DNA from 3 places in the Spirillospora sp. CA-142024 genome. Region 3 is predicted to be linked to each of the others. Evidence: riboswitches for the same ligand, from Rfam matches in the RefSeq annotation. Region 3 holds a riboswitch; each other region holds the start of a gene.
What was found. A riboswitch is a leader RNA that binds a small molecule or an ion and turns the genes downstream of it on or off. The one in region 3 is predicted to bind S-adenosylmethionine.
Positions count from the first base shown of each region.

Region 1: it holds a riboswitch for S-adenosylmethionine, as region 3 does, so the genes downstream of both, ACQPZP_RS34070 (aminotransferase class V-fold PLP-dependent enzyme) here and ACQPZP_RS04375 (GNAT family N-acetyltransferase) in region 3, are expected to answer to the same signal.
Region 2: it holds a riboswitch for S-adenosylmethionine, as region 3 does, so the genes downstream of both, thrC (threonine synthase) here and ACQPZP_RS04375 (GNAT family N-acetyltransferase) in region 3, are expected to answer to the same signal.

Region 1 covers NZ_CP192077.1:7,213,929-7,223,504, reverse strand. Annotated here, with positions in the region: gene ACQPZP_RS34080 (hypothetical protein) at 1-142, opposite strand, end outside; gene ACQPZP_RS34075 (SseB family protein) at 139-4,383, opposite strand; gene ACQPZP_RS34070 (aminotransferase class V-fold PLP-dependent enzyme) at 4,495-5,748, opposite strand; SAM riboswitch class IV at 5,790-5,906, opposite strand; gene ACQPZP_RS34065 (hypothetical protein) at 5,957-6,337, shown strand; gene ACQPZP_RS34060 (transglycosylase domain-containing protein) at 6,366-9,044, opposite strand; gene ACQPZP_RS34055 (FKBP-type peptidyl-prolyl cis-trans isomerase) at 9,257-9,576, opposite strand, start outside.
Region 2 covers NZ_CP192077.1:1,377,676-1,387,251, reverse strand. Annotated here, with positions in the region: gene groL (chaperonin GroEL) at 1-649, opposite strand, end outside; gene ACQPZP_RS06885 (hypothetical protein) at 952-1,452, opposite strand; gene ACQPZP_RS06880 (hypothetical protein) at 1,505-1,906, opposite strand; gene ACQPZP_RS06875 (hypothetical protein) at 2,094-3,185, opposite strand; gene ACQPZP_RS06870 (MoaD/ThiS family protein) at 3,483-3,758, opposite strand; gene thrC (threonine synthase) at 3,772-5,016, opposite strand; SAM riboswitch class I at 5,032-5,173, opposite strand; gene ACQPZP_RS06860 (cation diffusion facilitator family transporter) at 5,271-6,230, opposite strand; gene ACQPZP_RS06855 (alpha,alpha-trehalose-phosphate synthase (UDP-forming)) at 6,340-7,833, shown strand; gene ACQPZP_RS06850 (sulfotransferase family protein) at 7,915-8,937, opposite strand; gene ACQPZP_RS06845 (RNA polymerase sigma factor) at 9,028-9,576, opposite strand, start outside.
Region 3 covers NZ_CP192077.1:865,607-875,182, forward strand. Annotated here, with positions in the region: gene ACQPZP_RS04340 (hypothetical protein) at 230-1,123, shown strand; gene ACQPZP_RS04345 (hypothetical protein) at 1,237-1,380, shown strand; gene ACQPZP_RS04350 (magnesium and cobalt transport protein CorA) at 1,665-2,678, shown strand; gene ACQPZP_RS04355 (hypothetical protein) at 2,731-3,129, shown strand; gene ACQPZP_RS04360 (hypothetical protein) at 3,300-3,662, opposite strand; gene ACQPZP_RS04365 (luciferase family protein) at 4,204-4,596, shown strand; gene ACQPZP_RS04370 (three-helix bundle dimerization domain-containing protein) at 4,640-4,882, shown strand; SAM riboswitch class I at 5,058-5,157, shown strand; gene ACQPZP_RS04375 (GNAT family N-acetyltransferase) at 5,165-5,782, shown strand; gene ACQPZP_RS04380 (hypothetical protein) at 6,313-6,690, shown strand; gene ACQPZP_RS04385 (hypothetical protein) at 7,235-7,726, shown strand; gene ACQPZP_RS04390 (protein kinase domain-containing protein) at 7,908-9,365, opposite strand; gene ACQPZP_RS04395 (hypothetical protein) at 9,414-9,576, opposite strand, start outside.

The DNA of each region.
Region 1 (9,576 bases), 2.9 Mb from region 3:
CGATGCGGCGGAAGCGGCCGGGGCGAAGCTCCTCGAACCCGTCCGTCGGCCCGGGCGCGTACAGCCTGATCTCGCCGTCGGCGCCGGGCGCGGCTTCGAAGTCGCGGCCCAGCCACCGTGCGACGTACCCGTCCCGGATCACTGCGTGGCCTCCGTCCGCCCGTTCCACGCCTCGGCGTTGGCGTCCGGCCGCAGCCAGGCGAGCCGGTCGGGGTCGTACATGGCGATGAACCGCTCGGACCGGTCCCTTGCGAGGTAGTACATCTCCGCCCCGTACGGCAGCCGGACGCTGTCCACCTTGTATTCGCGGATGGACCCTGCGCTTCCCGGCGCGAAGCCGCTTCCGAGGAACGGCGGCCGTTCGACGACCCAGCCGGCCTCGCCCCAGGCGGCGATCTCCTCCTCGGTCCGCCCGCCGAACGGGACCCGGTACAGGTCGGGGCAGTATGCGGGCCATCGGATGACGTACACGCCCTCGTCGGCGGCCGAGAAAGGCGAGTCGGCGTACAGCAGCCCCAGCGTCTCGTACAGCTGGACGGGCGTCTGCAGTTCGGCCACATCACCTGTCGAGTGCACGAAGCCGCCGACGCGGTCGTATCCCTGTTCCAGGTACCAGGCGACATGCCCGTGCGGGACGACCTTCTGCATGATCGTCGGCGTGGCGACGCGGTCGTCCGGGTCGGGCGCCATCTGCGGTGCGGGCTCGCGCCGCGGCGGCGGAAGCGGAACCTCCGGCCGCGCCGGGACGAGCCCGACCCGCACCGCCCAGTCGCTCAGCGCCCGCACCTGGTCGCCGCGCAGCGAGGCTCCGATGCGCGTCCCCGGGTTGAGCACCATGGCCCAGTCCTCCCGGGGCCACGCGCCGATCAACTCCCGGAAGTCCGCGTAGACGAACCGGGACTCCGGCAGCACCTCGCGCAACCGGACCAGCGACGTGAACACCTGCACTGCCGACCCGCTTCGCAGCGCGGCGTCCCACCGGAACTCCTGCTGAACCGGCGTCACCTCAAGCGGGGCGTCAGCGGGAATCGGGACGAGCACGTTCGCATTGAGCAGCACCCGCAGGAACGCGTCCGAGTCCCCGCTCGCCGCCGCCTCGTAGAGTTCCTGGTCGATCCGGTTTCCCGGCTCGAACGCCGGCTCGGGTTCCTCCACGGCCCGCAAGGCCCGCTCCGGCCTCTCGCCCAGCCCCGGGCCGGGGGGCGCGGCCTCCTGCTCGCCGACCGGACCGGACTGCGCACCGCCTTGAGCTGCGCCAAGCCCACCCGTCTGGCCACGACCCGCTTCTCTTGGTGCGCCGTCCGCCGGCCCGCCGGGCGCATGGACACCGGGCACAGCCTCCTCGGCCACGCCATGGTCGATGATGCGGTGCCCCGCCGTATCGCCGGGAGACGCGGTCATCTGCGGCATGCCGGAGTGACGACCCCCCGCACCCGACGCCATACCGCCCGGTTCGTTGACCGGGGGCGTGCGGGCGGGATCGCTGGTCTCACCTGCGGTGCTTGGGGCCGGCGGCGCTCCTGCGTGTCCGGCTGGGGCTTCGTGAGACGCGGACGGGGCTGCCTGCTCCGGCACGACGGGGATGCCGGACGCCTGCTCGCCGGGCACCGTTGTGTCGTGTCCAGGGGCCGGGGCGGCTGGTGGCATGGTGTGCTGGGGGGCTGGTTGCCCGGGTGTGCCGGGCGTGGGTGGACCTGCCTGTTCTGGCATGGCCGGCATGTTGGACGCCTGCTCGCCCGGCACGGCTGTGTCGCGTCGACCGGCCGCGTCGGCTGATGGCGCTTCGTGGTGGCGGCCTGGTTGCCCGGGTGCGCCGGGCCCGGGCAGGCGTGCTTGCTCCGACATGGCGGGGATGCCGGGCGCCTGCTCCCCGGGCGGCGTTGAGTCGTGTCCAGGGGTCGGGGCGGCTGATGGCAGGTCGTGGTGGAGGGCTGGTTGCTCGCGGGTGCCGGGTGCGGTCTCTGGAGGGGCGTTGGTGTGCCGTGGCTGTGCGGGGTGCTCTTCGCCAGGTCTGCTGATGGCGGGCCCGGGTACGGGGTCGTGAGGTGCGCCGCCGTGGCGACCGACGGCTTCTCCAGGTGTGTTAGGGGTCGACCCGCCCGGTTCGTTGGCCGGGGGTGTGCTGGCGGGGACGCCTGGGGCTTCGTGGGGTGCGGGCGCGTCTGCCTGTCCTGGCAGGGCCGACAGGCCGGGCACCTGCTCGCCCGGCACGGTTGTGTCGTATCCGCCGGCCGCGTCGGCTTGTGGCACGCCGTTTTGAGGGGCTGGTCGTCCGGACGCGGGTAGGGCTGCCTGTTCCGGCATGGCCGGAATATTGGGCGCCTGCTCGCCGGACGGCGTTGTGTCGTGTCCACGGGGCGCGCCAGCTGGTGGCAGGTCGTGGTGGGGGGCTGGTTGCCCGGGTGTGCCGGGCATGGGTGGACCTGCCTGTTCTGGCATGGCCGGCGTGTCGGATGCTTGCACGCCGGGCGGCGTGGTGTCGCCTCCAGCGGCCGGGTCGGCTTGTGGCAGGTCGTGGTGGCGGGCCGGGTGCTCGGGCGTGCCGGGCGTGGGCGGGCCTGGCTGTTCTGGCATGGCGGGGATGCCGGATGCCTGCTCGCCCGGTACGGCTGTGTCGTGTCCATCGGGCGCGCCAGCTGGTGGCGCGTCGTGGTGGGGGGCTGGTTGCTCGGGGGTGCCGGGCGCGGGCGTTTCTGGAGGGGCGTTGGTGTGCCGTGGCTGTACGGGGTGCTCTTCGCCAGGCCTGCTGATGGCGGGGCCGGTTACGGGGTCGTGAGGTGCTCCGCCGTGGCGGCCGACGGCTTCTCCAGGTGTGTTTGGCGTCGATCCGCCCGGTTCGTTGGCCGGGGGTGTGCTGGCGGGGGCTTCGTGGGGTGCGGGCGCGCCTGCCTGGCCCGTCACGGCGGGGATGCCGGGGGACTGCTCGTCCGGGGCGACGTTGGCGTGGCGGCCGCCTGGTTCTCCGGGCGTGCCCTGTGCCGGCCCGCCGGCCACCGTCGGGTCGGGAGCGGGCGCGGGGGAGGGGACGGCGGGGGCCACCGGGACCGCCGGGGTCTCCGGAGGCGGCGGGGTGGCGGCCGAGGGGGGAGTGGCCGGCCCGCGAAGGGTGCGGACCTGTTCGCCCGGCATGGACGCGTCGATGGGCGTGCCCGGGTTGAGGACGAGCGTCCAGGCGCCGTCGGGCCAGGCGCCGACCATCTCCTGGACGCTCGGCATGATGAAGCGGGATGAGCCGATGGCCTCGTTCATCCACTTCAGGGACGTGAAGATCTGGATGGACGTGCGGCCGTGGACGGGGACGGGCCGCCACGGGAACTCGCGGTCGCCGGGGACGATCCCCCAGGGTGTGTCGGCGTCGGCGGGGACCAGCACCTGGGCGCCGAGGAGGATCGTGAAGAAGCCCTCGGTGTCGCGGCGGCGCGCGGCGTCCAAGAGGCGCTGCTCGATGTCGTTCTGTGGCTCGAAGCGCTCCGTCATGCGCTGGGCGGCGCGCTGGTCGGCCCAGGTGGCGAGGCCGGGGAGCTGCTGGGCGAGGACGGTGCCGCCGGCGGGGGAGCCGGAGTTGATGGCGAGGAGCCAGTCGTGGTTCGGCCAGTACCGCAGCACGACGGTGAACGGCAGCATGATGGACTCGGTCCCGGACCCGGCCGCCTCGGCGAGCCGTTCGGGCGAGGTGAAGACGGGCACCACGGTGGAGCCGTCGACCTCCCGTGTCTGCCACGGGAAACCGGGGCGGCCCGGACGCAGCGTGAAGTCCATGTCGTCCGGGACGGGCAGCAGCACCTCGGTCCCGGCGAGCGTCTGCAGGAACAGGTCGTGGTCGTTGTTGGCGGCGGCGCGCAGGAGTTCGCGTTCGACGTCGTTCGCCGGCTGGAACTCGGACCGGGCCGTCTCGCGGGGCAGCTCGCGGTGCTGGCCGCTGAGCTCCTCCCACGGCGCGGACGCGCGGCCGACCTGCGGCGGGCGGCCGTCGCCCTCGGCGACCTGCCGGACGAACCAGGACGGCAGCCGCGCCTCGATGGGCAGGGCGGCGCCGACGCCGCGGGCGGGCGCGTCGATGGCGAGCCACCAGCGGGCGTCCGGCCAGGTCTCGGCGATGTCGCCGAACCGGACGGTCATGAAGTGCTGGACGGACGGGCCGAGGCAGGCGCGCATCGCCGCCGCTGACGTGTACACCAGGACGTGGACCCGGCCGTCCTCCTCCTGGGTCGGCCATGACGGCTGGGTGTCGCCCGCGAGCACGCCGTCCACCATCTCGGGCGGGACGGGTACGACCAGCTCGCTGTCCGCGATGAGGCGGAAGTAGCTCTCCTGGTCACCGGCCCGTACGGTCTCCTGCAGTCGGCGTTCCAGTTCCGACGTGGGTTGCCACGCGTCGGCCACGGCCGCCACCCCCTGTTTTTCTCCGTGCTCGTCCCCGCGCGACTGCCTACGCTACATGGGCGAACAGGACCAAAGAGCATAATCATCTGTCCGCCCGGGAGAGTCCGCAGGTCAGCGCGCCGCCAGCTCCGCGAGGGCGGTGAGGAGGCGGTCGATGTGCTCCTCGCTCGTCCCGAGGCCGACGCTCGCGCGGACGGCGGTCCGCTCCCCGCCCAGCAGGTGCCGGACGAACGGGTGCGCGCAGAACTTTCCGTCCCGGACGCCGATGCCGTGCTCCTCCGACAGGGTAAGCGCCACGTCGCGCGCGTTCCACCCGTCCACGATGAACGACACGATCCCGACGCGCGGCGCCCGGTCGCCCCACAACGTCAGCTCCCGGACGTGCGGGAGCGCCGCCAGCCCCGACCGCAGCCGCTCCACCAGCGCCTCTTCGCGGGCGGCCACGTCCGCCCAGGCCGGGGACAGCGTCTCGCAGGCGGCGGCCAGCGCGATGGCGCCCAGCACGTTCGGCGATCCTGCCTCGTGGCGCTGCTCGGCCGACGCCGCCCACCGCGTCGTCGCCCCGACCGACGCGCTCGCGCCGCCGCCCCTCAGGTACGGCTCGGCGGCGCGCAGCCAGTCGGCTCGTCCGGCGAGCACGCCCGCACCGAACGGCGCGTACAGCTTGTGGCCGGAGAACGCGACGTAGTCCAGGTCCAGCGCGGTCATGTCGAGCGGACGGTGCGGGACGAGCTGCGCCGCGTCCACCGCGATGCGGGCGCCGTTCCGGTGCGCGACCCGCGCCAGCTCGCCGAGCGGCCACAGCTCGCCGGTGACGTTGGACGCGGCGGTGACGACGAGCAGCCGCGACCCGGTCGGGGATTCGCGCAGTGCGCGGTCGGCGGCCGAGATGGCCTCGGCCGGGGTGGCGGGCGCCGGCAGCCGGACGGCGCGCTTCCACGGCAGCAGCGACGCGTGGTGCTCGGTCTCGAACACGACGACGCTCGTCCCGGCGGGGACGGCGTGCGCGAGCAGGTTCATCGAGTCGGTCGTGTTCCGCGTGAACACGACCGCCGACCGCCGCCACGCGCCGAGGAACGACCGGACCGTCTCCCGCGCCTCCTCGTACGCGCCGGTCGTGACCTGGGACGCGTAGCCCGCCCCGCGGTGGACGCTGCTGTAGTACGGCAGCGCACGGGTGACGGCCTCGTGCACCGCCTCCAGACAGGGCGCGCTGGCGGCGTAGTCGAGGTTGGCGTAGGGGACGTGGCCCCCGTCCCGCAGCGGCACGGGGACGTCCGCGCCGACGACGCGGGGAAACGGGCGAACCCGGACCCCCTCGGGGCGCGTCACAGCGGGCGTGATGGGAGCGAGCAGCGTGGGCATGCCGGAACCTTCCGGGTCAGGGACCCCGGGACGTCCGTCGGGATCCGCGCTTGCCGGGACGCGATGTCGCGTCCGGCCAGGTCCTCACCCGGGGCACCCCATCGCGGACGAAGGGTTGCCGGCCAGCAAGCCGGGGCTTGACGCTGGCGCTCATGACCTAGTGCGGAAGTATATGCGGGTCCCATCCGGGAGCAAGAGGGAGGGTGCGATGCGGTACGGGGTGGTTCGGGCGCTGGTCGCCGGCGCGGTGACGCTCGGCGCGTCCGGTCTGCTGGGCGCGTGCGGGACGGCGGGCGGCAACTCCGGCCAGGTGTGCACCGACACGAAGAAGGCGTTCCAACAGTACATCGCCCAGGTCCGGAGCATTCCGGCGGCGGAGCCCGCGCGGTGGCGGCAGGCGACCGAGCAGCTCGCCGGGCGCATCGACCGGCTGGCGAAGCAGGCCGACGACGACGCCCTGAAGAAGGCGCTGACGACCGAGGCGGACCGGCTCCGCGCCGCCGCCCCGGGCGTCGGCGGCGGCGACGTCTCCCAGCTCGACGCCGTGATGAAGGACACACCGGCCCGCATCGGCAAGGCCTGCGCCTGAAGGCGCAGGCCCGCGTCTGACCGAGGTCCTAACCGCTGGAGCCGAGACGGCCGATCGGGCCGTCGCCGGTGCCGCCGTCCCCGGGCCCGCCGCCGTCGCCGGTGCCCGGGTCACCGCCGTCTCCGTCGCCTCCGCCGGGGTTGGTCGGCACGATGGTCGGCAGGCCGGTCGGCGGCGCCGGGGTGTCGGGCGCCTCCGTGGACGGCGGCGGCGCGGACGGGCCGGTCGGGCCCGGCTGCTCCGGGCCGCCCGGGGTCGGCTCCTGAGTCGGCTGCTCGCCGTAACTGCCGCCCGGTGTCATCGACGGCGACCCGAACGACTCGGGCTCATATCCCTTGATGTTCACCGCGTCGGTCATGTACGAGCGCCAGATCTGCGCCGGCAGCTGCCCGCCGTAGGACCCGTAGCCGGGGATGTTCAGCGGCTTTCCGTCGCTCCGGAACATTGCGACGGTCGTCGCCATCTGCGGGATGAACCCGTTGAACCAGATCGCGCGGCCCTCGTCGGTGGTGCCGGTCTTGCCGGCGACGTCGCGGCCGTCCGGCAGCTGCGCGCCCGTCCCGGTGCCGCCCTGCACGACCTTCTGCATGGCGTACGTGGCGTCCCGCGCGTTCTGCTGGCTGAACGCCCGGTTGCCTTTCTCGGTGAACGTGCGCTTGTGGTTCTCGTTGTCGGTGACGGACTTCACCACGAACGGCGTCCGGTGGACGCCCTCGGACGCGAACGTCGCGTACACGCCCGCCTGCTGGACGGGGTGCAGCGACACGATGCCGAGCGGGAACGTGGCGGCGTCCCGCTGCGCCGGCTTCATCTGGGACGAGGGGATGCCCATCTTCTCGGCCATCTTGACGATCTGCTCGTTGCCGATGTCCTGGCCGAGGTTGACGTAGGCGGTGTTGATCGAGTGCTCGGTGGCGGTGACGAGGTTCACCATCCCGAAGTTCTCGCCGCTGTCGTTCTTGATGGACGAGCCGCCGAAGTACTGCGGGGAGCTCCCGTCGTAGCTGGTGGCGAGCGACTTCCCGTCGTCCAGCGCGGCGGCCAGCGCGATCGGCTTGAACCCGGACCCGGCCTGCGCCCAGTCGCCGAAGGCGCTGCTCAGCGCCTCCTCCAGGTAGCCGCGGCCGCCGTAGAACGCGAGCACCTGCCCGGTGGACGGGTCGACCGACACGCCCCCCGTGCGGATCTTCTTGCTCATCCCGGTCGGGGTGTTCTGCGTGACGGAGCGCTTCATCGCGTCCATCAGGCGCTTGTCGAACGTCGTGGTGATCTTCAGGCCGCTGCGGTTGATCTCGTCCTCGCTGTAGCCGCGGCGCTCGGTGAGCTCCTTCTTGGCCACGTTGACCATGTAGCCCCGCTGGCCCTTGAGGACGTCGGTGATCTTCTCCTTGACCGGGACCGGGAACTTCAGCGACGCCGCCTGGGTGGAGCTGAGCGCCCCGTCCCGGACCATGTTGCCGACGATCGCGCGCCAGCGCTGCTCGGCGTAGACGCGGTGGACCCCGGTCGGCTCGGCGAAGTTGCTCGGCTGCTGGATCGCGGCGGCGAGGTAGGCGCTCTCCGCGGGCGTCAGCTCCGAGACGTCCTTGTCGTAGTAGGCCTGCGCCGCGGCTTGCACCCCGTAGGCGTCGCGCCCGAAGTAGATGGTGTTGAGGTACTGCTCCAGGATCCAGCCCTTGGACTTCTCCCGGCCCACCTTCAGGGAGACCATGACCTCCTTGAGCTTGCGGGTGACCGAGCGGTCCTTGCCGATGCCGCCGTAGTAGTTGCGGACCATCTGCTGCGTGATCGTCGAGCCGCCCTGCAGTTGCCGGCCGCTGACCGTGGACCAGAGCGCCCGCGTGGTGCCCTGGACCGACACCCCGGGGTCGCTGTAGAAGCTGCGGTTCTCCGCCGCGATCACCGCGTCCTGGGTGCTCTTGGGGATCCGGTCGAGCTTGACGGCGTCCCGGTTCACGCCGGTCTTCGCGATCTCCGTCTTGCCGTCGGAGTAGTAGAACGTCGGGCCCTGGGCGATCGCCTGCTCCTGCGCCGACGGCACCGGCGTGAACAGGTACGCGACGGCGAACGCCGCGATGCAGAACCCGATGAAGCCGAGCAGCAGGAACAGTGTCCGGCGGAGGAACTTCCTCCTGCGGCTGCGCGGCTTGCCGGGCCCCTTGCCCCCGCCGCGTCCGCCGCGTCCCGGGCCGGTGCCGGGCGGCGGCCCTCCGTGGCTGGACGAGCCGTGCTTGGACGAGGCGGCGGGCATGGTCTTGGTATCACCGGTCGCCGGCTTCTCGACACCATCCGGCGCCGTCGCATCGGATGCGGCGGTCGCGGCGGCCTTGGCGGGTTCGGTCGTCTCGGCGGGCTCCGCTGCCTCGGGCTCCGCGGCCTCGGGCTCCGCGGCCTCGGCCGTCTCGGCGGCGGACGATTCGGCGTCGTCCGCGCCATCGGTCGCGCTATCGGCCTTGCGCGATTCGGCCTCGTCGCCCGCGTCGCCGGCCTCTCCGACGCTCTTGTCGCCGTTCTGAGATATGTCGGCCTCGTGGGCGAATTCTGCGTCTTGGGTGGATTGTTCGGTATCGGATGCGGTGTCCGCGGTCAGCGTCGCGGTCGCGGGGCCGTCCGTGCCGGCCGGCGCCCCGCCGTCGGTGTCGTCGCGGTCCACCTCGCCCGTCCCGGTGGGCTCCTCACCCTCCGGGCTCTTTTCGCTGTCGCTCACAAGCCCCCCGTGGTCAATGCGTTACAGACGATACCTGAGGGGATCCGTGCGCCGGGCCGCCCAATGCGCATCTCATGGCCTCCCAATAGGGAGACGGGCGATCCGCCTCTCCGGTTGTCGTGACGGAAGTCGCAACCCCGTTTTCCGGAGAACGCCGAGCGGCGGGCACCCGGCCGGGTGCCCGCCGCTCGCGCGGCTCCGCCGCGGTCAGCTCACTTGTAGACCTTGGCGAGGATGTCCACGACGAACACCAGGGTGTCGTCGCCCTTGATCTTGGGCGGGCTGCCCTTCTTGCCGTACCCCTCGTCCGGCGGCAGCACGAGCAGGACCCGGCTGCCGACCTTCGCGCCTGTCAGGCCCTTGTCGAAGCCGGGAATGGTCTGGCCGGTGCCGATCGGGAAGGTGGCCGGCTGCTTGCTGTCCCAGCTGGAGTCGAACTTGTCACCGGACTTCCAGATCTTGCCGGTGTAGTTGACGACGGCCTCGTCGCCCTTGGCCAGCGCCGGTCCGTTGCCCTGGACGAGGGTCTTGA
Region 2 (9,576 bases), 510 kb from region 3:
GGTCCTCAAGGGTCGCCTCCATCCGCTCGGGGTCGGTCACGAAGTAGTGCGAGATGTAGCCCTTGTCGAAGCGCATCCCCTCGGTCAGTTCGAGCTCCAGACCGAAGGTCTGGCTCTCCTCGACCGTGATGACGCCTTCCTTGCCGACCTTGTCCATCGCCTCGGCGATCATCTCGCCGATCTGCGGGTCACCCGCGGAGATGGACGCCGTGGAGGCGATCTGCTCCTTGGTCTCCACGTCCTTGGCGAGCTTGGACAGCTCCTCGCTGACCCGCTCGACCGCGGCCTCGATGCCGCGCTTCAGCGACATCGGGTTCGCGCCGGCCGCCACGTTGCGCAGCCCCTCGCGCACCAGCGCCTGGGCCAGCACGGTCGCCGTCGTGGTGCCGTCACCCGCGACGTCGTCGGTCTTCTTCGCTACTTCCTTGACGAGCTCCGCGCCGATCTTCTCCCACGCGTCCTCGAGCTCGATCTCCTTGGCGATCGACACACCGTCGTTGGTGATCGTGGGGGCGCCCCACTTCTTCTCCAGCACGACGTTGCGGCCCTTGGGACCAAGGGTCACCTTCACGGCGTCGGCGAGCTGGTTCATGCCGCGCTCGAGACCGCGGCGGGCCTCTTCGTCGAACGCGATCATCTTTGCAGCCATAGGCTCCAGTCCTCCCGGAACAAGGTGGCTTAGACGGATCGAGCCGACGCCCGCGACGGACGGCCCCCGCCGACGACTGCCATTCCGCCGCCGGACTGAGACCTCATCGCCCCGACCCAGACTGTGTGAAGTTGTCACTCTCCACAGCAGAGTGCCAACCGTTTGTTTAGCACTCTACCCTGCCGAGTGCAAGCGCCACACATCCCCGCCCGGGGTGTCTCCCCACCTGCCCGGACCGGCTCTGACCAGGGTCCGCCACGGTGGACGCGATGGCTCGTACTGGACAGCCTCGCAGGGGCGGGTCACCGGTCTTGTTCAGAACCTGGGTCGTGCCAGATCAACGTTCGCGAATGCCAACCGACAAGCCGCCGGCGTAGGCCGGGGGGCGCCTTGACGGCACCGACTCGCCGTAGCCAGCTCAGATACCACGCACCGAAATCGGGGCCGGGGGTGAGAGCACCGCCGCCGAACCGCAACTCCTCCCGCCACACCTGCCCGGCGGCCGGCCCCGTCACGACCAGCCGCTCGAAGGCCCCGCAGCCGATGTCAGCGATGATCATCGATCCGGTCAGCAGATCGTCGTAGTCGATGTGACGGTCGCCGATCTCGTCGTCCAGGGCCTCCGCGGTGACGCGATCACCGACCTCCAGGACGAAGCTGCGATACGACTCGGGCAGGCGGACCTCATACCGCCCTTCGAGGTCGAGCACCTGCTCCAACCGCCACGGCGCTCCCAGCCCGCCGCGTTCCCCCAGGGAAGCGAGACCGGCAAGGATCTCATCGCGATTCCACAACTGCCCCATGCCGCATCCAACCATTCGTGCCGAGGCCCGAGCGACTCACTTTGAAGCTGTCTCAGCCGACTCCGCAGGGGGCGCTGTTGACCGTGGAGATGTCGCCGCCGGGGAAGGCGAAGTAGTCGTGGGTCGTCATGCCGGCCAGGACGAGGGCGAGGACGGCGAACAAGACCATCGGGAAGCAGACGAGCCGCGCCCAGAGAGGGGAACGGGCGCCGGCCACGAGGACCGCCACCGCGAGGACGAGAACCAGCGCCGAGGTCGCGAGGACGCCGATGGGGAGCCATGCGCCGTAGCCGTGGCTCCAGTGCGCGGCGGCGCGATCGTGCAGGCAGTCGAGTTCGCGGGCCCGGTCGGCGCGGCCCTGAAGAGCGGACATGCCCCAGAAGCCGAGAACGCACAAGCCGGCAAGGGCCGGAGCGAGTGCGCCCAGCCAACGCCACAGGGTCCCTTTCATCATTCGGGGGATCCTAGGGGGCCGCGCACCGTGGTGCCGTGGTGCCGTGGTCACAGAACGGCGGGCCCCGCGTTCCATGTACTTTGCGGGGCCCACCACCGCTGTCGAGGTGAGATGGGGAGGCCGCTCCGGATTCGATGCGCGAGTCCGGAGCGGCCGTCGTGCTTCTGTGCCCCCTAGGAGCGGCGGATTACCGCTTGTTCGACTCCTGCTCGGAGCCCGACACCGAGTTGACCACGGTGTTGCCCTTGCCGTCGTAGAGCTTGGTGGAGATGTCGCCGGTCTTCACCGACTTGTTCCCGACGATGGCGACCGCGCGCGGCGACGCGGTGAAGTTCGTGAAGATGGCGTCGCCAGGGCCTTTCTCGCTGACGCGCACCGGACCGTTCTGGCCGACGGCCGCCTTCTTCACCGCGTGGATGTTCACCTCCTTGGGGTCCGGGTTCGAGGCCCGCCGCTGCGCCGACTCCGGGGCGGCCTGCTCCGCACCCTGCTCCTGCGCGGCCTGCTGAGCGTCCTGCTGCGGCGCCGCCTGCTCCGCACCCTGCTGCTGCGCCGCCTGCTGAGCGTCCTGCTGCGGCGCCGCCTGCTCCGCGCCCTGCTGGGGCGCGTTCTGCTGAGCGTCCTGCTGCGGCGCGGCCTGCTGAGCGTCCTGCTGCGGGGCAGCCTGCTCCGCACCCTGCTGCTGCGCCGCCTGCTGAGCGTCCTGCTGCGGCGCCGCCTGCTCCGCGCCCTGCTGGGGCGCGTTCTGCTGAGCGTCCTGCTGCTGCGCGGCCTGCTGAGCGTCCTGCTGCGGGGCAGCCTGCTCCGCACCCTGCTGCTGCGCCGCCTGCTGAGCGTCCTGCTGCGGCGCGGCCTGCTCCGCACCCTGCTGCGGGGCCGCCTGCAGCGTGTCCTGCTGCGGCGCGGCCTGCTGCTCACCCTGGAGCGGCGCGGCCTGCTCGTGGGAGCCCTTGCCATGCCCCTTCTTGGTCGACTCCTGCTCGGAGCCCTCGATGGCGGTGACGGCCGTGTTGTGCTTCCCGCCGTGGAGGGTCGTGGTGATGTCGCCGGTCTTCACCGGCTTGTTGCCGATCACCGGCTTGGCGTGGGGCGACTTGACGATGTCCGTGAACATCAGGTCGCCCGGGCCCTTCTCGCTGACGTACGTGGGGCCGTTGTGCCCGACGTACGCCTTCTCCACCGCGTAGAAGTTGATGTCCGCCATGGCCGAGGGAGCCGCGAGGACTGCCGCCCCCATCGCTATTCCGGACACGGCCACCGTGCGCAAAATGCGCTTCATGCCTTTCCTCACTCTCGTAAGCCTGATCGACGCCCTGTGGAGCGCCACTCCGGCTTCAATCTTCCAGGGAGAAGCAATTGTGAAACACAAGTGCTGTAGAGGTCGTGACCAAGATCAAGTAGCGGCCTTCAGTTTAACTAAAGCTTTTACCATGTACGTTTCAGGGCGATCGGCGAAACAATCAGCCAGATCCAGCCGTCAACCGGGCATTTCTGTCGCAAGAAAGTCAGAGATTCGCCCGGTGTGCATGGAAAAGCCCCGGCACGATGGACGTGCCGGGGCTTGGGGGGAAACGTGTCAGCCGCCCGCTACGGCGGGGATGATGGAGATCTGGACGCCTTCGGGAGTCGGGGTGTCGAGGCCGTCGGCGAAGCGGACGTCCTCGTCGCCGACGTACACGTTCACGAAGCGGCGGATCTTGCCGGCGTCGTCCAGGATGCGCGCGGAGATGCCGGAGTAACCGGCCTCCAGATCGGCGACGACGGCGCGCAGGGTGGCGCCCTCGGCCTTCACCTCGGACTCGCCGCCGGTGTAGGTCCGCAGGATCGTCGGAATTCGCACGGAAACGCTCATGGTGCTCCTTTTCTCAGGCGAGGCCGGCGGCGCGGAACGCGTCCAGGGACGGGGCGATGTTCGCGCTCGGCGCGACGACCGGGGCGACGGCGTCCAGCGTCTTCAGTCCGTCCCCGGAGTTGATGATCACTGTTTCGGCGGACGGGTCGAGAGTGCCGTTCTCGATGAGCTTGCGGAGCGTCGCGACCGTGACGCCGCCCGCGGTCTCGCCGAAGATGCCCTCGGTGCGGGCGAGCAGCCGGATGCCCTCGACGACCTGCTCGTCGGTGACGTCCTCGACGGCGCCGCCGGTGCGGCGGGCGACGTCCAGGACGTAGGGGCCGTCGGCGGGGTTGCCGATGGCGAGGGACTTGGCGATCGTGTCCGGCTTCACCGGGCGGATGACGTCGTGCCCGGCCTTGAATGCGGCGGCGACGGGGTCGCAGCCGGCGGCCTGGGCGCCGAAGACGCGGTACGGCTTGTCCTCGACCAGGCCCAGCTTGATCAGCTCCTGGAAGGCCTTGTCGATCTTGGTGAGCTGGGAGCCGGACGCGACCGGGACGACGATCTGGTCCGGCAGTCGCCAGCCGAGCTGCTCCGCGATCTCGTAGCCGAGCGTCTTGGAGCCCTCGGCGTAGTACGGGCGGACGTTGACGTTCACGAACGCCCAGTCGTCCTGCTCTCCGGCGATCTCCGAGGCGAGGCGGTTCACGTCGTCGTAGTTGCCGTCCACCGTCACGAACGTCCCGCCGTACACGGCCGTCGTGATGATCTTCTGGGATTCGAGGTTGGACGGTACGAACACCGCGCTGCGGATGCCGGCGCGGGACGCCGCGGCGGCGACGGCGTTGGCCAGGTTCCCGGTGGACGGGCAGGCCAGCACCTTGAAGCCCAGCTCGCGGGCCGCGGCCAGAGCGACGGCGACGACGCGGTCCTTGAAGGAGTGGGTCGGGTTGCCGCTGTCGTCCTTCACCCACAGGCTCTGCAGGCCGAGGCTCTCCGCGAGGTTGTCCGCGCGGACGAGGCGGGTCAGGCCCGGCTCGGTGTTGGGCGTCTCCGCGACGTTGGACGGGACGGGCAGCAGCCCGCGGTACCGCCAGATGTTGCGGGGCCCGGACTCGATGCCGGCCCTGGTGACGCCCCCGAAGTCGTAGGCGATCTCCAGGGGGCCGAAACACTCCTCGCAGGCGTAGTAGGGCCCGAGGTCGCGGGTGGAGCCGCATTCGCGGCAGACGAGGGCGGTAGCCGGTCCGAGGTCTGTGGCAGGCGTGAGTGCCATGAAGCGAGGCCTTTCTCCCCATCTTCCCTGCGCCACCTTGGTCGCAGGCCGGAGTTGGCACCATCTCCCGGCCGGCCTCGCAGGATCGCGAGCGCGCGTCAGCCGGGTGGTTGCCGGGGCTTCACAGGGCCGGTCCCTCCACCCCTCTGGATGAGCGGTATTCAGTTGTGTAATCCACGAGCGGTTTGAGCTCGTATGCGTGACTTTACATGAACTGACCGGATGCCAGACAGGCGGGTCCACCGATTGAGACGTTACCCGGATGAGTTCTTGATCACGCGGTCGATGCCTTGCGGGACGGTGCGCTGGGTGGGGTCGAGGAACACGTGCCGGACGATCGGGAGCCGCTCCCGGAGCCGCCGGTCGATCTCTCCGGCTACGTCCTCGGCCTGGTCGGCGCTGATGTCGTCGGAGAAGTTGACCTTGGCGGCGACGAGGATCTGGTCGGGGCCGAAGTGCATGGTGAGCAGCTCGTCCACGCCGGTCACCCCGGGGGTGCGGAGGATCTCGGCGCGGATGTCGCGCTGCGCGGCCGGGTCGGCGGCCTGCCCGATGAGCAGGCCCATGCTCTCCCGTCCGATCCCGAAGGCGAGGACGACGAGGAGCAGCCCGATGAGGACGGACGCGAGCCCGTCCCAGAATTCGGACCCGGTGATCTGGCGCAGCGCCAGCCCGCCCGCGGCGAGCGCGAGGCCGATCATCGCGGCGGTGTCCTCGAACAGCGCGGTCTTGAACGTCACGTCAGGGGACCGCCGGACATGGTCGACGATGTCGCGGCCGTTGTCGCGGGTCTCCTTGTGCGCCTGGTAGAAGGCGCGGATCCAGGACGTCCCCTCCAGCAGCGCGCCGAGGGCGAGGACGGCGTAGGCGAGCCACACCGTCGTCCCGGTGCCGCCGTGACCGGTCATGGTCAGGATGCCCTCGAAGATCGAGAACCCGGCGCCGGCCACGAAGATACCGAACGCGGCGAGCAGCGACCAGAAGTACCGCTCGTTTCCGTAGCCGAAGGGGTGGCGCCGATCGGGGGGCCGTTCGCTGCGCTGCAGGGAGGTGAAGAGGAAGCCTTGGTTGAGGGTGTCCGCCACGGAGTGCGCGCTCTCCGCGAGCATTGCGCTGGACCCGGCCAGCAGGCCGGCGATCAGCTTGGTGATCGCGAGGATGAGGTTCGCAGCACCGGCGACGAGCACGGTCTTCGTCGTCTCGGACCTGCTCATTCCGGTCGGGTACCCGCCGCACTCCCGGCTAATCGGGACAATGCACGCAGTGACCCGCACCACGCGGGTCACTTTGAAGCGCCTCGGCCACAACTGAGACCCTGCCGGTATGAGCCAAGTGCTGGTGGCATCGAATCGGGGTCCGGTGTCGTTCTCGCTGTCGGACGACGGCGAGCTCACCATGCGGCGCGGGGGCGGCGGACTGGTGTCCGGCCTCGCCGCCGTCACGGGCGCCCCGCGCGACCCCGGCCCGTCGCGCCCGGCCGGGACGCGGTCCGAGCCGTCCGCCGAGACCCCGGACGTGCTGTGGGTGTGCGCGAGCCTGGGCGAGGCCGATCGGACGGCGGCCCGCCGTTCACCGGACGGCCGCCTGGATCTCGCGGGCTACGAGACCGGCGGCGCGGCGGTACGGATGCTCGACATTCCCGCGGCCACGTTCCACCGTGCGTACAACGCCGTTGCCAACTCGACGCTGTGGTTCGTCCATCACCTTCTGTACGACACCCCGCGCAACCCGCATTTCGATGCTCGTGCCCGCCGCGACTGGCAGTCCTATGAGGCGTACAACGCGGCCTTCGCGGACGCCCTGGCACGGGACGCCGCCCAGGGAGCGAAGGCGGCGATCCAGGACTATCACCTGTCGCTGGCACCGCGGATGCTGCGCGATCGTCGCCCGGACCTGAAAATCGCCCATTTCTCGCACACGCCTTGGGCGCCACCCGAGTACTACAGGCTGCTCCCAGACGACATCGGCAGGCAGATCCTTCTCGGCATCCTCGGCGCCGACCACGCGGGGTTCCTCACCGAGCGATGGGCTCTGGCGTTCCTCGACTGCTGCGAGCTGCTGCCCGGCGCACGCGTCGACCGCGTCTCCCGTACGGTCACGTGGTCGGGCCACACCACGCGCGTAGGCGTGCATGGGCTCGGCGTCGATGGAACGGCTCTGCGCCAACGCGCCGCCGAACAGGACGTCGCTGAGCGGGCGCGCGCGCTGCGTGAACAAGTGGGCGACCGTCAGCTCATCGTGCGCATCGACCGGACCGAACTGTCCAAGAACATCGTGCGTGGTCTCGCCGCTTACCGTGAACTGCTCGTCAACCATCCCGAGTGGCGTGGCCGCGTGGTGCACCTGGCGTTCGCCTACCCGTCCCGGTACGACCTGCCCGAGTACCGGGAGTACACGGCGGCCGTCCAGGAGATGGCCAAGCAGATCTCCGACGAGTTCGGCACGGCCGACTGGGAACCGCTGATCCTGCAGGTGAACGACGACTATCCGCGCTCCCTCGCCGCCTACGGCCTGGCGGACGTCCTGCTGGTGAACCCGATCCGTGACGGAATGAACCTCGTCGCGAAGGAGGGGCCCGTCCTGTCGGAACAGGGCTGCGCGCTGGTGCTGTCGCGAGAGGCGGGCGCGGCGGCGGAGCTGTCCGGGGACGCTCTGATGATCAACCCCTACGACGTGTCGCAGACGGCGGAGGCCCTGCACCAGGCCCTGCTCATGCCGCGCGCCCAGCGGGCCGATCGCTGCGCCCGCCTCGCCGCCGCCGCGACCGCACTCCCCCCGCAACGCTGGTTCGCCGACCAGCTCGCCGCCCTCGGCTGAGCACCGGCCGCCCCGAGAGGCGGGCGCGCGTGTTGGGTTGCGGCGTGCCGCCCTTCGGGCGTAAGGGCGGCACGCCGCGGGTCAGGTGGCGGGGCTCGGGTGCTCGGCGGCGAGGAGGGACTCGACGGGGTTCGGTTCGTGGTGCTGCTTCCAGCGTTCGCGCAGCGCGGCCTTGTGCTGGGCCATGCGGCGGTGGGCGGCGGTCCGGGTGAACCGGGCGAGCTGGGACGCGGGGGGCTTCGGCAGGCCGCTCGGCTCGTAGCCGTACTCGGCGAGCCGCTCGCCGAACGCGGCCTCGGCCAGGCTGATCTCCCACGGGTCGAGCCGTTCCGCCCACGATCCGACGCGGCTGGTCGTGACGGCGTCGTGCGTGCGTCCGTGCCACTTCTTCCGGGACGGGACGATCTGCTTCGCGAGGCCCTCGGGGCGCGTCATGGCCGGGTCGAAGTCCTCGCCGAGGAACCCGCAGAGCCGGGTCAGCTCGTCGGCGGGGTCGGCGACGAGACGTTCGTACTGCAGTTCGTAGTAGGTGTCGGGGCCGAGGCGCTCGGCGAGCCGGCGGCCGCGGTCGATCGTCTCCCGCCAGGCGGAGATGGCGTGGTGGACGTCCCCGTCGAACCAGGGCATCTCCATCAGCGACGCGACGCAGTCCCGGCCGTCCCGGACGAGGTGGACGAACTGGGCGTCGGGGAACATCCGCAGCAGCGCGCCGACGTGCTGGGAGTAGCTCGGGCGCTTGTCGCCCCAGCGCTGCTTGCCGTGCAGGCGGGCGTAGGCGCGGAACACGATGCCGACCGCCGAGCCGAGGCTCGGCGGCCCGGCGGCGATCTCGTCGACGAGGTCGGCGGCGTCCATGCCGAGCGCGTGGACCTTCGTGGACCGGTCGCTCGTGATCCACTCCGCGAGCGCCCGCCTGTTCTCCCTCACCCGGAGGTCACCGAACTCGCACCGTTCCGTATAGGCGGGCAGGACGAACTTCGTCTCCGCCGGGATCGCGATTCGGGCGTGCGAGTGCAGCATCAGCCGCAGCAGCGTCGTCCCCGAGCGCGGGCAGCCGAGGACGAAGATCGGGCGGTCGTGGCGGGAGGCCGGTCCTGGTGACATGCACCGCATGCTGGTGCAGACGCCCAGCTCACGGCACCGATTCTGGACGCACCGTTGCCGCCTGATTACCGACCCTTGACGGGCCCCGGATCAGGTGTAGGACTCGCCGAGCGTCTGCCTGACCTGCTTGCGGGCCTCGTGGATACGGGACTTGACCGTGCCGAGCGGAAGCTTGAGCTGCTCGGCGATCTCCGCGTACTCCAGTTGCGAGACGTCCCGCAGGACGAGCGCCTGGATGAGGTCGGGCTTGCGGGCCTCCAGGTCCTCCATGGCGTCCAGGATGTCGACCCGGGAACCGGCGATGACGCTCGTCCGGCGCGGGTCGGGACGCTGCTGCGGAAGCTCGCCCGCCTGCTCGACCGAACGCCGCTTCAGCGACCGGTAGGTGGAGCGGGCCGAGTTCGCGACGACGACGTGCAGCCAGGTGCTGAACCGCGACCGGCCCTCGAACCGGTGGATGTTCCTCGCGACCTGTAGCAACGCGTCCTGGCACGCCTCCTCGGCGTCCTGCCGGCAGGGCAGGAACCGGGAGCTGTGCCGCAGCACGTCCGGCTCGATCCTGCGGAGGAGCTCGTTGAGGGCGCCCTGGTCGCCCTGCGCGGCCTTCACCGCCAGCTCCTCGGTCCTCTCGTCGAATGC
Region 3 (9,576 bases):
AAAATGAAGCAAGACAGAAGAAGTGATTAACGCCCGTAAATTCAGAGGTGAATATCAGGACAACAACCACGAGTCGATAGGCGAGGCCGCAGCCCGCGACCCATAGTGAAATCCGAGGCGACAAGTAGTCGTCGTCAGTGGCGGCCGGTCGGCTCGATGAGCGTTCCGGCGGGGCCACCAAGCCCGCGCCGGCGCAGGCGATGCCGACCAGAGCACACATGACGGTGCGATGGCTGCTCGGCGCTGCAGCGTGCTCGCCGGAACGGGTGACGAGCCTGCCGGGATCGGCGATGCGGCTTCCCCGGGCGGCGTGCGCGCCGTGGCCGAATTGCTCGGGCCGCGTCGTGTGAACCGGACCTGTCCTGGTCACAGTCACATCCGGGTGCGCGGGCTGGGGCGCGCCGGTGCCGCGCCGTTCGCCGGTGCCCTGCAGGACCCGTTGACAGAGGCGGATGCCCTGGACGACCGGCAACCGGCCGCCGGCCTGGAGGGCGTGGCGGTGTTCGCCCGCGTGAGCCCCGCGCAGAAGGCCCGCATGGTCCAGGCGCTGCGCACCACCGGCCATGTCGTCGTGGCGGGGCCAACCACGCCCCGGCGATCCGGCTGGCCGATCTGGGCATCGCGCTGGGGCGGCGCGCCACTCCGGCGGCGCGGGGCACCGCAGACGTGGTGGTCACCGACGACCGGATCGAGACCATCACCGACGCGATCGCCGACTGCCGGGCGATGTGGTGCTCGACCCGCGACGCCCCTGGCCATCCTGCTCGGCGGCGACCTGGGCGAGATCGGCTTCACCGTGGGCACCGGCCTGATCAGCGGCACCAGCCCGCTGGGCGTCCGCCAACTGCTGCTGGACAACCTGCTCACCGACATGCTCGCGGCGATCGCGGTGGCGGTCCGTCCCGAGCGTTCGCTCGGCACCGCACTCACCCGCGACATCGGCGTATGGGCAGCCACCACGGCCGCGGTCGTGCAGACGCCGGGCCCAGGCCACTTCTTCGGCTTCCCGTCCTCTGCTTCCCCACGGCTGGGCCATCGGCCTCGGGACGGCGGGCGCGTACGTGCTGCTGGCGATCCTGCTCACCCGTCGCCTACCACCGGCACCAGACCGCAAGGGACGTGAACCGGTAATGAGCAAATGTTCACCTCACCGCCAAGTCCATGTTCCTGAGGGGAAGCCATGAACTGGCATAACGGACAAAACGGTATCTTCCGCCTTCCTATCGGAGACTCCCGATGTCCGGAATCCTCGCCAGTATCCTCACCAAGGCGCTCGCTGCGGCCCTTGAAGCCCTCCTCGCGCGCCTGCTCGTTCAACTCGTGCAGACGGCACGCCAGCGCCGCAACCCGGACGGCAACGCAACACCCGCGCTGGTCTGAGCGAGATCTCATCAGCCGGAGCAGCCGGCCACGCCGCGCAGGCGTCCGACTCAGCCCGCCACGCCCGCCCCTGAGGTGGAACCGTGAGAACCTGAACCCAGCCGCCGGGCACCCCGTGGCGGAGCCCGCCGCCGAATGGAGGCCCAGTGCCTAACCGGCGTGTGCGCCCGCTCAGGCGACGGTCCGTCCGGACCAGAGAACCAGGACGCGAACAGGAGTGCGCCCCGGAACACGCGATGCAACCCCATGCGGGAAAAGCGCCCGGGGCCGACACAGACGGCTTGGTGGACAGCGGGATCTACCTGAAAGGCGTCCGCCGCCGGTCCCCGGCCGGCCTCGGCGACACCTACCGCGAACTGGAGGTCATGGGCGACGACGCCATGGCCTGGATCGGGCTCTACCGCCCGTCGGAGGCCCAGCTGTGGTCGCTGGCGGAGCAGTTCGGGCTGCACGAGCTGGCGATCGAGGACGCGATCGTGGCGCACCAGCGGCCCAAGCTTGAACGTTACGGCGACACGCTGTTCGTGGTGCTGCGCGCGGCCCGCTACCTGGACGAGACCGAGGAGGTCGACTTCGGCGAGGTCCACGTCTTCCTCGGCAGGAACTTCGTGCTGACCGTGCGGCACAGTGAGTCGCCCGACCTGGCCGTGGTGCGCAGGCGGCTGGAGGAGGAGCCCGAGCTGCTGGCTCGGGGTCCCGAGGCCGTGCTGTACGCGATCCTGGACGCCGTGGTGGACGGTTACGCGCCCGTCATCGCCGGGCTGCAGAACGACATCGACGAGATCGAGACCGAGGTGTTCCGAGGCGATCCGGCGGTGTCACGGCGGATCTACGAACTCTCCCGCGAGGTCATCGAGTTCCAGCGTGCCACCCGGCCGCTGATTCCGATCCTGGCGGCGCTGTCGGCCGGTTCCGACAAGTACGGCATCGACGAGGAGTTGCGCCGCTACCTGCGTGACGTCGACGACCATGCCACCACCGTGGTGGAACGGGTGGACGGCTTCCGGCAGAACCTTCAAGACATCCTCACGGTCAACGCCACCCTCGTCGGCCAGGCGCAGAACGAGGAGATCAAGCACCTGACCGAGGCCAGTTACGCACAGAACGAGGAGGTCAAACGGATCTCCGCGTGGGCGGCCATCCTGTTCGCGCCGACCTTGATCGGCACCATCTACGGGATGAACTTCCGCCACATGCCCGAACTGCACTGGCTGTTCGGCTACCCGTTCGCGCTGGTCCTCATGGGCATCGTCTGCGGCGTCCTCTACACGGCGTTCAAACATCGCGACTGGCTCTGACGAGCGGGGCCGCGGACTGGAATCGCCATGGCTGGGCAGAGATGGCCAGGGGGTGCTCTACCGGCTGAACCGGTCGGTGCTGGAAGAGGAATCGGGGGTGGCGGATGTGGCCACTACGCAGAAGAAGCCCGCCCGTAAGGGCGCGGCCAGGGAACGCGACGAGAGTCAGGAAGGCCCCACAACGGCGGGGGCGGGCGTCAGCCTCCCCGTTCCGGTCGTGACGCCTCATGTCAAGGTCTACAAGGTTCACGTGCCGGGCACTGGCCGTGCGGCGCGGGCGAGCCGTGCGACAGCCTCGCACCTGCCGTCACGCGAACGGCTGGTGTTCTACGGGGGACTCGGGGCCGCGGCCGCGTTCGGGGCGATCTCGTGGCCGGTGGCCGCGGCAGTCGGGATCGGCACCGAAATCGCGCGGCGGGGCCGCACGCCCGCCGCGGACGACTCCGAGTGATCTGGGACCAGGCTTACGACCACTGACCAGCCACCATCTCGACAAGCAACCCCATCATGGCGGGCGCAGGTGTGGGCTTCCGTCCCTATCAGGGACGGCCGCGGCCGCCGGGTGTGGTCGCTGCGGACCGAACCCGGCGGCCACGGCCGCAGTGTCGGGACCAGGCGGCGTCAGGCCGCCGGGTGTTGCACGAGGATGGCGAGGATCAGGACGAGCAGGAGAGCAAAGATCATCAACGAAATGAACGTGACGATGGAGATGCCCCCGCTGACCTTGTCCCTGATGTCGCGCCGGTTCTTGGCGCGCTCGTCCCACAGGTGGGCGAGGCTGTCCGACCTGTGACTCCAGTGGATCAGGTTCATGACGCACGTGAACACCCACACGAGTCCGTGCACGCCGGTTTCCTGGCGGCTGTCGTACTGCCAGGACTGCACATCCCAGAGCAGCAGCGCCGCCAGTGCGAGCACGTACACGACCTGGGCGAGGCACGCCCTCACGGTCCTGAAGAGCGGTGACCGCGTGATCGGTTTCATGGTCGACTCCAGTTCTCTCGATTGGTCACGTCCGGTTGTGACCTGGCCGGACGTCGTTCGCCAGGAACCGTCCACGCCGTGCTCGCTCCGACCACCGGGGTCCACCCCCGAACCGAGTTGTTCAAGAACCCGTATGGGCGCGGTAACGGAAGGTTCCACAAAAGATCACTATCACTCGAGTGAGCGCCCTGGTTTTGTTAGGGGCGCTGGTAGCCCGGGGCGCTTCAGCACGCTGTGCGACTCACCGACGACCACTCGTAGCCGCCATGGGCGTCGTCTACGCGTCCCTCCCACAGGTGGTCTTGTCCAGCGATGACCTTGGCGTAGATCGACCTCGGCGCTCACCTGATGCGGACGCGACTCCTGCCGCCTCGCCGACGTCGTGGCGGCCCTCCCGCTGACCCGGCCCGCTCCCATCGGCGAACCGGCGTAGTGCCGCGACATGCAAGTGGACTGTGGGCCTCCAATGAATGGTGAGGTTAATAACGATTTAGGTCTCCGGGGTATCGGCACGATCGGCGGCCGTTCCAGCATGGGTGCTATGAGCGCTATCCACCCACGGCAAGGGTTCGCTGACCTCGCGCTCCAACAGTTGCGTGCCTGGCCTGCGCTCACGGTGTGCCGGGCCGGCGACGGCACCGGCAGGGGCCTGGCGTTCCAGACCCGTCAGATCGTGCACCTGCACACCCCGGACGCAGCCGAGGTCTACCTCACCTGGCCCGTGGTACGGCGCATGGGCAGCGCACTCACCGACAACAGCGGCGTGACGGTAGAGCCGGGCAGGGACTGGGTTGGGGTCCGACTGGACAGCCAGAGTGACGTCACCCTCCTGATCTCCCTGGTCAGCGTGGCGATCACGGCCAACACCCCCGCTCCGGGCGTCCCTCACCGGAGGATCGCTCCTTGCCCCCACGCCGAAACCGTCGCACGCTAGGAGTCGACGCAAGAACGACTTTCGTCAGCAAGGGGACACAGCGGTGACCGCAGAGCATCCACCGGCACAACACCCCCAAGAGAACTCGGCGAAACGTGAACAGCAGGCGTTGCAAAAGGTGACCAACCGCCTCCAAGAGTCGTTCGCCGACGCCTACACCCACGACCAGGTCACACAGACAGTGAACGACGTCCACCACCGCTTTGACGGCAAGCCCATCCGCGATTTCGTCCCCATCCTGGTCGAGCGGATGGCCCGCGAGCGACTGCGCATCTCAGACCAATAGGCCGGCCACCGCAGCGCAGCGCTGCCGCATCGAAATGCCCTGCCGACCGCGCCGGTCAGTCCGGGGCCGCTCGTCCGGCCCCAACCGCGGCAGAGCCGATCGCACCGCCCGGCGGTTACGCCCGACGGCCATGGATTGACGACGTCGGCCTGCGGGGGCATGATCTTTGCTCGGTGATTCATCCAGAGGATCTGAGGGACCTGGCCCTGTGACGGTCCGGCAACCTCCCCGGCGGGGAACCGCGGGAAAGGTGCCAATGCCAGGAACGATGAGAGAGAGCTGATGAGCGTGCGGCTTGATGTCCCTGTCCTTGCCGGTGATTTGGTGCGGCTGGAGCCGCTGGCAATGCGACACGCGTCGGATCTCGCGATGGCGGCCGAGGAAGATCGATCCTCCTACGATTTCACGCTGGTTCCTCGTGCTGACGAGATACCGGACTACGTGGCGACCCAACTCGCACGCGACGGGCTGACCCCGTTCGCGCAGGTCCGCCTCACCGACGGTAAGGCGGTGGGATGCACCGGCCTGTGGGATCCACGCACGTGGCCGGACCGGCCTGCCCTGCGGGCGATCGAGATCGGCTTCACCTGGCTGGCCGCCTCGGCGCAGGGCACCGGGATCAACACCGAGGCGAAACTGCTGCTGCTGTCGTATGCGTTCGACACGCTCGGCGTCGCCCGTGTCGATCTGAAGACCGACGCCCGCAACCACCGCTGCCGCCGCGCTCTGGAGCAGTTCGGTATCCCCTTTGAGGGCGTGCTGCGCGCTTGGTCGATATCGTGGGCCCGCGGCGAGGAAGGCAAGGTCCGCGACTCGGCCATGTTCGCAGTGGTCGCCACCGAATGGCCCGCCGTGAAACCGATGCTGCAAGCCCGCCGGGTGCGGCGTCGTTCAGGGTGAGTCCGTCGGTCAGGCCGTGAGTGCGTTCGTGTTGGCGGCGCAGGTGGTAGGCCAGTGGCGATCAAGTAACGCTAGGCGCCTTCGATCACGCCGGTCGCGATGGGCCACCTCTGGTGCAGGACGTGGTCGTAGCGGAGATGGCCGGCGTTGCCGGTCCCGGCGGGACTGATTCGACCACCAGATGGACCTGATGGCGGACCTGGGTGGTCTCCCGCACGGACTGTGAACCAGGCGCCCGGCCGGCAGTTCGGGGCAGCCGCGGTGGCCGGGCCAGGGCGCTCAACCGGACGATCCCGTCCGCCTTCATTGACGGCCGTCCCCGCGCGGGATCCCGTCGATCCGCCCGGTTCGCGGCACCCTCCCTTCGCCGCCAGAAGCTTGAGAAGGTCGAGGTAATCAGTTCACGTGTGCTTTGACTCCGTGCCACGTGATGTTTCCGGTGACAGTCCCAGCGCCCTGGACGGTCGTTAGCGCAAGAAAGTCCGGCCGGTCATCGGCCGGACGCAGCCAACCGAGAAACGGAGTCGATCATGACACCTGAAATCCGGCGCAAGAGACGGACCAGAACGAAGCATGTGCGGACGGTTCGCGCGTTCTCCGCCCAGATCATGCTCATGCTTGCGCTGGGGATGCTGCTCCTGACGGCGGCCTCCCCCGACAACGCCCTCTGGCAGTCGCTCCTGATTCCCCCGGGGTGGACGGTCGCGTGCATCATGTCCATGCTCCACTGGGAGAAGATGATCGACCGCCTGCGTGAGCGGTGGTGGAACGTCTCCGCGGATCAGGAGAAGGCCGAGAAGCTGCTCGACCGCTGGGGCCACGCCTGGCTCCTGCTCTGGTTGGGCGCCCTCCTATGCGGGCTCGGGTGGGCGCTCCTGGTCCTCACGAGCTACCTCCCGCAGTACTGACCGGCGGCCCCCGGGCCACCGTCACCTTCGCGGCTGCGGTCGCCGGGTCGGTCCAGTGGACCGCCCGGCGGCCCCGGCCGTCCTTGAGCTTGTTGTTTTGAAGCCGTCCCACTGAACGGCCTCATGCGTGCGTGGGCGCGGGTGACCCGCGAGTTAGAGCGGCCCGCGGATCGAGGGTGGTCGGCGCTTGCGGGCTGGCCAGCGCGGCGGTCAGCAACTGCCGGTGTGCCCAAGGCCTTCGCGACTCCCGCTGCCGCTACCCCGACCCGCGCACGCGCCCGATCTTTCGGCGACGAGCCTGTGGGACTCGTAGTAGGTCCACCTGGCATGTGCGGTCGGTGCATCTCCCCGGAGGGTTTGCAGCCAGATCGTGCGCTCGTAGGCACTGTCGATCAAGTTGCGGGGTCGCTCATTACCCCCTGGATGGCGGCGTCGCGTAGCCAGGCGGTCGGCCATGGACGCGGTTCGACCAAATGTTCGAGAAACACGGGTCCGGCGCCGCGGCGGTAATCCCCGCAAGGGCATCCACAAGACCACGACGGACGTGCTGGACGAATTGGCCGACGTGATCCTGACCGCCGCCGTCCCCATGCTCGACCTGGCCGGGGGCCCCGACCACGCCAACCGGCACCTGGCCCGACGGCTCGGCATCGTCTCCGCCCGTGACACCGCCGCCGCACACACCGACACCAACGGCTGGTACGGATCCTTCATAGCACCACACCTTCTACTACAACGCGACGACGGCAAGGTGCTGGTGCTGCGGCGCCACAACACCGGCTACCGCGACGGCTGGCTCTGCCCGCCCGCCGGACGGATCGAGCCCGGCCCCTGCCACGCGGTCAGCGACTACTGGTTCGCCTTCCACCACTGGACGGGCGAACCACACGCGGCCGAGCCCGACAAGGCTTCGGAGGCGCTGTGGATCGACCCGACCGCACCACCGGCCGACCTGATCCCCCACTGCGCGCAAGCCCTCGCGGCGATCGGCCGCGGGGAGCCTTTCGGCGTCCACGGTTGGACGCCGAACTCCTGAACGGCCCGCCGCACCGGCGGCACTCGCGGAGCATCGCGCTGTACTCGCCGCAGATGTAAGAGGCGTATTCGTGTTCGCATGAGACTCGGTGCCGCGCGATCAGGTCCTGGGCGTTCTGGCCTCTCTTCACCGCCGCACTACCTGCCGTCGCCGGGGCCGCACTTAACGTGGAGCGCCCCCTCTACCGGCGCCAGCCCTGGCCGGTGTAGTTGCCGCAGGGGTTGGCCACCAGGGCGACGTAGTTGGCGGGAGGCCCGTCCGTGTCCAGGCACAGGCCGCTGGTGAGGTTGGTGATCTGGCCGGTGCTGGGGTCGTAGCGCCACTGCTGGCCGCTGTAGTTCCCGCACGGGTTCAGCACGGCGTTGACTCCTTTGGCGGGGGCTCCGTCCGTGTCCAGGCACAGGCCGCTAGGCGGGTTGACGAGCTGATAGGTGCCCTGGTCGTAGCTCCAGCGCTGGCCGCTGTAGTTCCCGCAGTCACGGACTTGCACGTGGACACCCGGGCCCTGCGGGCCGTCGGTGTCGATACACAGGCCGCTGGCGGTGTTGGTGATCGGGCCCCGGTCCAGAGGGGGCGATTGCGTGCTGGGTTGAGGGTTGGGTGCAGGTGAGGTGGCCGGCTGAGGGCTCGTGGCTGATTCTGAGGGTGTGGCGCTGGTGGCGGGCGAGGTCGCCGTCGTGGCCGGACCCCTGCCTCCCGCTCCGGCATGTCCGTTGGATGCCGCCAAGGCAAGCGCGACAGCGCCGGCCGCGACGAGGACAACCGCGCCCAAACCCGCAAGCGGGACGAGTCGCCGGGCAACGTGAGAGTCGAACCGCGTTGTCAGCCGACGGGTGCGAAAGTGCCCGTCCTGGAGTGGAGCGGACGGCGAGCCGGTCAACTCGGAGACCAGCTGGGGAACGGTCGGGCGGGCGGCGGGATCCTTGGCCAGGGCACGGGCGACGAGTTGGCGAAGGTGCGCCTCAAGGCCGTCCAAATCAGGCTCGGCGCGCTGGACCCGGTCATTGATCTCGGCGCCGCCTGCCCCGGCGAAGGCAGGACGGCCCGTGCCCGCGTAGGCGACGACAGCGCCCCAGCAGAACACGTCGGCGGCCGGGAGCGGCCGGCCACCGGCCAACAGCTCGGGCGCGATGTAGCCGGGAGTGCCGATCACCGTCCCTGAACGCGTCAACTGCCCGGTGGCGTCCAGAGCGCGGGCGATACCGAAATCGATGACCCGTGGGCCGACCGGTGACAGCAGCACGTTGGAGGGTTTGAGGTCCCTATGGATCAACCTGGCCTGGTGGATGGCAGTCAGAGCCGTCGCGATACCGACCGCGAGCGCGTCGAGATCGGCTCCGGGCAGCGGACCGTGGGCCGACACCGCCTCCTGCACGGTCGGGCCGTCGATGAAGTCGGTGGCCACCCACAGCGGGTCCTGGTCAAGACCGGCGTCCAGGACCGGCGCCGTGCAGAACCGCCGCACCCGCCGCGCCGCCTCCACCTCCTGCCGGAACCGCTCCCGGAACTCGGGCTCGCGCGCCAGTTCGGCGTTGATGACCTTCAACGCGACGCGCCGTCCGTCGCCGTCTTCGGCGAGCCACACCGTCCCCATCCCGCCGCGGCCCAGCTTGCGGACAACGCGATACCGCCCGATCATCTCGACCACACCAAAAGGATGACAGATAAACACTCGTGTCTGACAGACTCAGCCCTTGCGATAACCGAACGCCCACCGGATCATCACACGAGTCCCGACGGGCCGTGTCTGGAGCGGATGGGCAGAGTGGGCCACGGTCTTCACCGCCCCACCGGCCGGCCAGTGGACCCCAACGATGTCACCGAGCAGTTCGAGCAGTTGTCCATAGAGG